Streptomyces hawaiiensis: one gene and its partner. Each later gene encodes a partner of the first gene's protein in a complex. Links are inferred from orthologs where the notes say so. Each region holds a gene or a part of one and is shown in the gene's direction. Other genes may lie near its edges.

Region 1 (4,716 bases):
CCGCGCGGCCCGGCGACGTTCGCCGGTGGGGGTCATGCGGCCTGGTCGCACCGTAGCCAATTCGTGTGGCCTCTGTGAAGGTTGATGGGTGATATGCCCGATACATTTTCGTGACCTTACTCATGAGCGTTGCAGAGAGTGAACGATCGAGGGGGGTTGGTCATGAAAGGTCCACAATCGCGGGGGTTGTAGCAGGGCGTGATCATGCGGTCATGGACGGCGACATCGCGCCGCCGGGCGAACGGCGTGATCCCCGGGCGCGCGGCGATGTTCTCAGGGCGGCGGCGGGCTGTCAGTGGGGCGCCCTAGACTCGGAGAGCGATGAGCAGCCTCTTTGACGACAACTTCCTGGCGAACCTCCAGGCCCAGCGGGGCCCCGCGGACGAGCCCCCGCCGCCGCCCGAGGACGATCACGTACCGGAGCCGATTCCGGACGATCTGTTCGGCGGGAAGTTCGACATGCCTCCGGACCGGGACGCCTACTACCGGGACGGCGCCCCCCGCCCGGTGGTGGACACCGCCACCCTCCTGGAAGGGCTGAACGACAACCAGCGCGCCGCCGTCGTCCATTCCGGCTCCCCGCTGCTCATCGTGGCCGGCGCCGGCTCCGGCAAGACCCGTGTGCTCACGCACCGCATCGCCCACCTGCTCGCCGAGCGGGACGTGCACCCGGGCCAGATCCTCGCGATCACCTTCACCAACAAGGCCGCCGGCGAGATGAAGGAGCGCGTCGAGCAGCTCGTCGGCCCGCGCGCGAACGCCATGTGGGTCATGACGTTCCACAGCGCGTGCGTGCGCATCCTGCGCCGGGAGAGCAAGAAGCTCGGCTTCACGTCCTCCTTCTCGATCTACGACGCCGCCGACTCCAAGCGCCTGATGGCCCTGGTCTGCCGCGACCTGGACCTCGACCCCAAGCGCTTCCCGCCGAAGTCCTTCAGCGCCAAGATCAGCAACCTGAAGAACGAGCTGATCGACGAGGAGGACTTCGCCGCCCAGGCCACCGACGGCTTCGAGAAGACCCTCGCCCAGGCCTACGCGATGTACCAGTCGCGGCTGCGCGAGGCGAACGCCCTCGACTTCGACGACCTGATCATGACGACGGTCAATCTCCTGCGCGCCTTCCCCGACGTCGCCGAGCACTACCGCCGCCGCTTCCGCCACGTGCTGGTGGACGAGTACCAGGACACCAACCACGCCCAGTACGCCCTCGTCCGGGAACTCGTCGGCACCTCCGAGCACCCCGTCGACGTACCGCCCGAGGCCGAGGTCCCGCCCGCCGAGCTGTGCGTGGTGGGCGACGCCGACCAGTCGATCTACGCCTTCCGCGGCGCGACGATCCGTAACATCCTCCAGTTCGAGGAGGACTACCCGGACGCGACGACGATCCTGCTCGAGCAGAACTACCGCTCCACCCAGACGATCCTCAGCGCGGCCAACGCGGTCATCGAGCGCAACGAGTCCCGCCGCCCCAAGAACCTGTGGACCAACGCGGGCGCCGGCGCCCGGATCACCGGCTACGTCGCCGACACCGAGCACGACGAGGCGCAGTTCGTCGCCGAGGAGATAGACCGTCTCACGGACGCCGGCGAGGCCAAGGCCGGCGACGTCGCCGTCTTCTACCGCACCAACGCCCAGTCCCGTGTCTTCGAAGAGATCTTCATCCGCGTCGGCCTGCCCTACAAGGTCGTCGGCGGTGTCCGCTTCTACGAGCGCAAGGAGGTCCGGGACGTCCTGGCCTACCTGCGCGTGCTGGCCAACCCGGAGGACTCGGTGCCGCTACGCCGGATCCTCAACGTCCCCAAGCGGGGCATCGGCGACCGTGCCGAGGCGATGATCGACGCCCTGTCCCAGCGGGAGAAGATCAGCTTCCCGCAGGCGCTCAAGCGCGTCGACGAGGCGTACGGCATGGCCGCGCGCTCCACCAACGCCGTCAAGCGGTTCAACACACTGATGGAGGACCTCCGCACCATCGTCGAGTCCGGCGCCGGACCGGCCACGGTGCTGGAGGCCGTGCTGGAGCGCACCGGGTACCTCGCCGAGCTGCAGGCCTCCACCGACCCGCAGGACGAGACCCGGATCGAGAACCTCCAGGAACTCGCCGCCGTCGCCATGGAGTTCGAGCAGGAGCGCGGCGAAGGGGAGCAGAGCACCCTGTCCGAGTTCCTCGAACAGGTCGCGCTGGTCGCCGACTCCGACCAGATCCCCGACGAGGAGGACGGCGACGGCGTCATCACGCTGATGACCCTGCACACCGCCAAGGGCTTGGAGTTCCCCGTCGTCTTCCTGACCGGCATGGAGGACGGCGTCTTCCCACACATGCGCGCCCTCGGGCAGGCCAAGGAGCTGGAGGAGGAGCGGCGCCTGGCCTACGTCGGCATTACGCGCGCGCGGGAGCGGCTGTATCTGACGCGCTCCACGCTGCGCAGCGCCTGGGGCCAGCCGTCGTACAACCCGCCCTCCCGGTTCCTGGAGGAGATCCCGCCGGCCCACCTGGAGTGGAAGCGGACGGGAGGGACCGCACCCGCCTCCTCCGGTCCGGTCTCGGCGGTGGCGGCCTCGCTGTCCTCGTCCCGCTCGCGCTCGTCGGCGTCGGGAGCCTCCGGTTTCGCCACGCGCCGCACCTCCGAGAAGCCGGTGGTGTCCCTGGCGGTCGGGGACCGGGTCACGCACGACCAGTTCGGGCTCGGGACCGTCGTCGCGGTCAAGGGCACGGGCGGGAACGCCGAGGCGACGGTCGACTTCGGCGAGGCCAAGCCGAAGCGGCTGCTGCTGCGGTACGCGCCGGTGGAGAAGCTGTAGTTCTGTGAGGTGAGCCCCCGCTGGTCGGACCGGCGGGGGCTGCCGGGACGTTACGTCGGGTCGATGCCGTGGCTGCGCAGCCACGGGAGCGGGTCGATCGGCGAGCCGCCGGCCGTGTGGACCTCCAAGTGCAGATGAGGGCCCGTCGAGTTGCCGGAGTTGCCGGAGCGGGCGATCGGATCGCCGGCCTTCACGGTCGTACCCGAGGGGACCGTGTAGGTGGAGAGGTGGCAGTACCACGTCTCCGTGCCGTCCTTCGCGGTCACGATCATCATGTTGCCGTACGCGCTGTTCCACTGCGTGCGCACGGTGCCGTCGGTCACGGCCATCACGGTCGTGCCGTACGAGACGGGGAAGTCGATGCCCGTGTGCAGGGACATCCAGTTGATGCCGGACTGGCCGTAGTAGGCGCTGAGTCCGTGCCGGGCGACCGGCAGGGCGAACTTGGGGCGCAGTCGCTCCTTGCGGGCCGCCTCCTCCGCCGCGCGCTTCTTCTCGGCGGCCTGCTGGGCCTTGAGGTCGATGCGCTCCTGCGTACGGCTGGCCCGGTCGGCGAAGTCGTCGGCGCCGGCGGTGAGGCTCTGCAGCTGTGTGTCCAGCTTGTTGTTGGCGGCGGCCGGCTTGACCGGCTGCGCGTCCGCCGCGGTCGTCTGCGCCTCAGCGGCACTGTCGTCGGCGAAACTGCCGACGGAGGCGGCGGCGATCCCGGCGACACCCATCACGCACGCCGACGGCACCGCGATGGTCATCAGCGCCGAGCGCTTGGGCGGCGTACGGCGGCGGGAACGGGAACCGGCGCGCGATGCCGCCCGCGAGGGCGGCGCTGCGACGTCCTCCTGACCGTCCAGGAGCGGGGTGACGACGGGCAGTTCACCGGTGGCGGCCGGCTCGCCGCTGTCCGCGGCGGGGTCCTGGTAGCCGGCCCCGGTGGAGTCGTCGTACGTGAGCTGGTCGAACGTCGCGGTCTCGTGCTGGTCGAAGGTTTCGGCGGGGTGCTCGTACGCCTCGGGAGCCGGTGCGGCGGTGCCGTCGGAGTTCCACTGTGTTGCGTCGTAGGCACCCGTGTCGAAGGTCTGCGTGCCCCACTCCCATTGCTGGGTGTGGTCGGCGGGGTTGCCTGACTGGTCGGGCTGGAGCCAGGCGCCGGCCTCCCACTGCCCGGTGGCGTCGGGAGACGGGGCCTGGGACGGGATGACCGGCATCGGCTGCTGCTCGGCCGTCCAGGAGGTCGTGTCGTAGACCCCGGTGTCGTAGGCGGCGTGGTGCTGGGCCGCGTACGCGTCGTAGTGCACGTTCTCGTGCGTGCCGGTGGGCCAGTGGCCGGTGTCGTAGGTTCCCGTGTCCTGGCCGCTGCCCGGCATGTCGCCGAAGAGGGGGTCGGTCGCGAAGCTCGCGGTGGCGTGCCCGGTGGCATCGAAACCGGTGCCGTGGGTACCGGTGGAGTCGAATCCGGTGGCGGTGTAGTCGCCGTACGTGGTGAAGTCGCCGTACTGGGCTTCCTGGGTGCCGTACGGCGCGTAGGGCGCGGAGGCGGCGTCGGAAGCCGGAGCCGGGGTCATGGTCCCCGACGGGTGACGGTCGTTCACCAACTTCTCTTTCGCCTCGACAACAGGGGCTGCCAGAGCAGTGCGGCGACTGTACCCGGCGGTATGCGGGCACGACAATCTTCGGCAGGTTTCGCGCGCGCAGGAAACGGGCATTCGGCCGCGTTTTGGCGGACCGCGGACACGGGCTTGGCCCTGTGTTCGAAGTTTGTTCGAGGTTGATCGGTACTGCGGCGTTGAGTGACCGCTGTATGACGAGTCTCAGGCGACCGTCAGACCGCCGGTGCGTTCGACGGACGGTTCACCCGGGCGGGCCGTGTCGAGGACCTGCCGTATGCCGTTGGCGACGGCGGGGTGCACGGGCAGCGCGAGA
Region 2 (3,730 bases), 3.1 Mb from region 1 along the record:
GCATGGCCGCCCTCAGCGTCCACCTGCACGGCACGGCCGAACCCACCACCGGAGAGTCGCCCGCGTCCCTGCTCGCGCCCATGCTGATCGGCCCGCTGGCCTTCTTGCTCCTCGCGGGCGTCGTGGTGATGTTCGACCCGCTGATGGTCATGGGGAAGCCCACTGTCGTCCCCGTCGAGCACAAGCCCGGCATCCCCGCCCACACTCCCGTCCGGCACTCCGCCCACCGCCTGCGGTTCCGCCCCCGCCGCACCGTGGAGCACCGGGGCTCCCGCACCCCGCAGAACCGCTGATCAGAGCCCGTTGTCAGTGCGGGGTCGTACGGTGGATCCCATGCGGCCAGTTTCCAAGATCGAACGCACGGTGGCGCCCTTCGAGGTCGTCAGCTCCTACCAGCCGAACGGCGACCAGCCGGCGGCCATCGCCGATCTCGCCCGGCGCGTCCAGGCAGGCGAGAAGGACGTCGTCCTGCTGGGCGCGACCGGCACCGGCAAGTCCGCCACCACCGCGTGGATGATCGAGAAGCTCCAGCGCCCCACGCTCGTGATGGCGCCGAACAAGACGCTGGCCGCCCAGCTGGCGAACGAGTTCCGCGAGCTGCTCCCGAACAACGCCGTCGAGTACTTCGTCTCGTACTACGACTACTACCAGCCCGAGGCGTACGTCCCGCAGTCGGACACCTACATCGAGAAGGACTCCTCGATCAACGAGGAGGTCGAGCGCCTGCGCCACTCCGCGACCAACTCGCTGCTCACCCGCCGCGATGTCGTCGTGGTCGCCTCGGTCTCCTGCATCTACGGCCTCGGCACCCCGCAGGAGTACGTGGACCGCATGGTCCCCCTCCGCGTCGGCGAGGAGATCGACCGCGACGAGCTGCTGCGCCGCTTCGTGGACATCCAGTACACGCGCAACGACATGGCGTTCACCCGTGGCACCTTCCGCGTCCGCGGCGACACCATCGAGATCTTCCCGGTCTACGAGGAGCTGGCCGTCCGCATCGAGATGTTCGGCGACGAGATCGAGGCGCTGTCCACCCTGCACCCGCTCACCGGCGAGATCATCAGCGACGACCAGCAGCTCTACGTCTTCCCGGCCTCCCACTACGTCGCGGGACCCGAGCGCCTGGAGCGGGCCGTCAACGACATCGAGAAGGAGCTGGGCGAGCGCCTCGCGGAGCTGGAGAAGCAGGGCAAGCTCCTGGAGGCCCAGCGCCTGCGGATGCGCACCACCTACGACCTCGAGATGCTCCGCCAGATCGGCTCCTGCTCCGGTGTCGAGAACTACTCGATGCACTTCGACGGCCGCCTGCCCGGCTCCCCGCCCAACACCCTGCTCGACTACTTCCCGGACGACTTCCTGCTCGTCATCGACGAGTCGCACGTCACCGTTCCGCAGATCGGCGCCATGTACGAGGGCGACGCCTCCCGCAAGCGCACCCTCGTCGACCACGGCTTCCGGCTGCCCTCCGCCCTGGACAACCGCCCCCTGAAGTGGGAGGAGTTCCAGGAGCGCATCGACCAGACGGTCTACCTGTCGGCCACCCCGGGTACCTACGAGATGTCCCGCTCGGACGGCGTCGTCGAGCAGATCATCCGCCCCACCGGCCTCATCGACCCGGAGGTCGTCGTCAAGCCCACCGAGGGCCAGATCGACGACCTGGTGCACGAGATCCGGCAGCGCACCGAGAAGGACGAGCGCGTCCTGGTCACCACGCTCACCAAGAAGATGGCCGAGGACCTCACGGACTACTTCCTGGAGCTGGGCATCCAGGTGCGCTATCTGCACAGCGACGTCGACACCCTGCGCCGTGTCGAACTGCTGCGTGAACTGCGCGCGGGTGAGTACGACGTGCTGGTCGGCATCAACCTCCTGCGCGAGGGCCTCGACCTGCCCGAGGTCTCCCTGGTGGCGATCCTGGACGCCGACAAGGAGGGCTTCCTGCGCTCCGGCACGTCCCTGATCCAGACCATCGGCCGCGCCGCGCGCAACGTGTCGGGCCAGGTCCACATGTACGCCGACAAGATCACCCCGGCGATGGAGAAGGCCATCGACGAGACCAACCGGCGCCGCGAGAAGCAGGTCGCGTACAACACGGAACGGGGCATCGACCCCCAGCCGCTCCGCAAGAAGATCAACGACATCGTCGCCCAGATCGCCCGCGAGGACGTCGACACCGAGCAGCTGCTCGGCTCGGGCTACCGCAATGCCAAGAAGGACGGCGGGGGCACCAAGGCGCCCGTACCGTCCCTCGGCAAGGCCGCGGGGACGGCCAGGTCCGCGAAGGGCAAGGCCAAGGAGACGGTACCGACCGACCGCCCCGCGGCGGAACTGGCCGGGCAGATCGAGGAACTCACCACGCGGATGCGGGCAGCCGCCGCGGAGCTCCAGTTCGAGATCGCGGCCCGGCTGCGCGACGAGGTCTCCGAGATGAAGAAGGAACTGCGCCAGATGAAGGAGGCGGGCCTGGCCTGACAGAGCGCCGCGCACGCGCAGTGTTGCAACACCGACACAAAGTGCGGACCGGGGTACGTCGCTGTCAGTGCCCCTGCGTAGGGTTCTGGCAACCGCGATCACGCGGCAACAGGGGACGTTCGAGAGGGGAATCAGCGCGTGACCGTCAACATGACCAAGGGTCAGGCCATCAGTCTGCAGAAGAACGACGGCGGCAGCCTGACTGCGGTTCGCATGGGTCTCGGCTGGCAGGCGGCTCCCCGGCGCGGCCTGTTCGGCTCGCGCACGCGAGAGGTCGACCTCGACGCCTCCGCCGTCCTGTTCGCGGACAAGCAGCCGGTCGACGTCGTCTTCTTCCGCCACCTGGTGAGCGACGACGGCTCGGTGCGCCACACCGGTGACAACCTCGTCGGCGGTGTCGGCCAGGGCGGCGACGACGAGGCGATCCTCGTCGACCTCGCGCGGATCCCGGTCCACATCGACCAGATCGTCTTCACCGTGAACTCCTTCACGGGCCAGACCTTCCAGGAGGTGCAGAACGCGTTCTGCCGCCTGGTCGACGAGACCAACGGCCAGGAGCTCGCCCGCTACACGCTCGCCGGCGGCGGCCAGTACACGGCCCAGATCATGGCCAAGGTCCACCGCTCCGGCCAGGGCTGGGCGATGACGGCCCTGGGCAACCCGGCCAACGGCCGTACCTTCCAGGACCTGATGCCGGCGATCCTGCCGGTGCTCTGAGAGCACTCGGGCCCCGGACCGGCGGGCCCGGCGGGCAGTACCCGACTCCACACAACGACACAGGGGGACGAAGGCGATGACGGCGGAGCTGGTGCGGGGGCAGAACCACCCGCTCTCCCAGGCCCGTCTCGAGATCAGGGTCTCGGCCGGTACGCCGATCGTGGCCGTGGCCGCGCTGGGTGACGAGAACGGCCGTATCCACGGCGCGGAGTGGGTGGCCCACCCGGGCGCACCCACCCAGCCGGGTCTCGAGGTCTCCCGGCAGGCCGCCGCCGACCATCGCCTCGCGGTGGATCTCGACGCCGTGCCGGAGGCCGTCCACCGGGTGAGCGTGTTGCTCGCCCTGCCTGCCGGGGGGACGGGCCCGGTCCGTTTCGGCGTGGTGGCGGCCCCCTTCGTCGCCGTCACCGGCCTCGACGGCGGCGAGGTCGCCAGCTACACCATCACCGGCCTGGAGGCCGAGTCGGCGGTCGTCGCCCTGGAGCTCTACCGCCGGCAGGGCGCCTGGAAGGTGCGCGCCGTCGGCCAGGGCTACGCGGGG

The links.
Region 2: the proteins of pcrA (region 1) and uvrB are in contact, whole or in part, in a crystal structure (PDB 7EGT), measured with the Thermus thermophilus proteins. The link is inferred for Streptomyces hawaiiensis from one-to-one orthologs. Residues at the interface, in WP_096412145.1 of Thermus thermophilus: His654, Arg656, Phe657, Gln666, Asp668, Glu669, Lys680, Arg681, Leu682, Ser683, Lys685, Tyr686, Ala687; in WP_096411307.1 of Thermus thermophilus: Glu23, Leu25, Arg26, Asp27, Gly28, Glu29, Arg30, Phe31, Arg55, Glu326, Asp327, Phe328, Glu379, Ser382, Gln383, His398, Gly400, Arg401.

The regions. Positions count from the first base shown.
Region 1 is NZ_CP021978.1:5,346,682-5,351,397, forward strand. What follows is about bases 1-3,060. They hold pcrA (DNA helicase PcrA), read left to right. Parts: upstream 1-321; coding sequence 322-2,799; downstream 2,800-3,060. Other genes in these bases: CEB94_RS24825 (M23 family metallopeptidase), read right to left, coding at 2,850-3,060. In the rest of the region: more of CEB94_RS24825, read right to left, coding at 3,061-4,385; CEB94_RS24830 (esterase/lipase family protein), read right to left, coding at 4,605-4,716. UniProt on the Escherichia coli protein: A helicase with DNA-dependent ATPase activity. Unwinds DNA duplexes with 3'-5' polarity. Translocates on single-stranded DNA with 3'-5' polarity. Initiates unwinding more efficiently from a nicked substrate than double-stranded DNA.
Region 2 is NZ_CP021978.1:2,247,403-2,251,132, reverse strand. Bases 1-2,902 are described here. They hold uvrB (excinuclease ABC subunit UvrB), read left to right. Parts: upstream 1-333; coding sequence 334-2,472; downstream 2,473-2,902. Other genes in these bases: CEB94_RS10385 (TerD family protein), read left to right, coding at 2,611-2,902; CEB94_RS10395 (MHYT domain-containing protein), read left to right, coding at 1-293. In the rest of the region: more of CEB94_RS10385, read left to right, coding at 2,903-3,189; CEB94_RS10380 (TerD family protein), read left to right, coding at 3,266-3,730. UniProt on the Escherichia coli protein: The UvrABC repair system catalyzes the recognition and processing of DNA lesions. A damage recognition complex composed of 2 UvrA and 2 UvrB subunits scans DNA for abnormalities.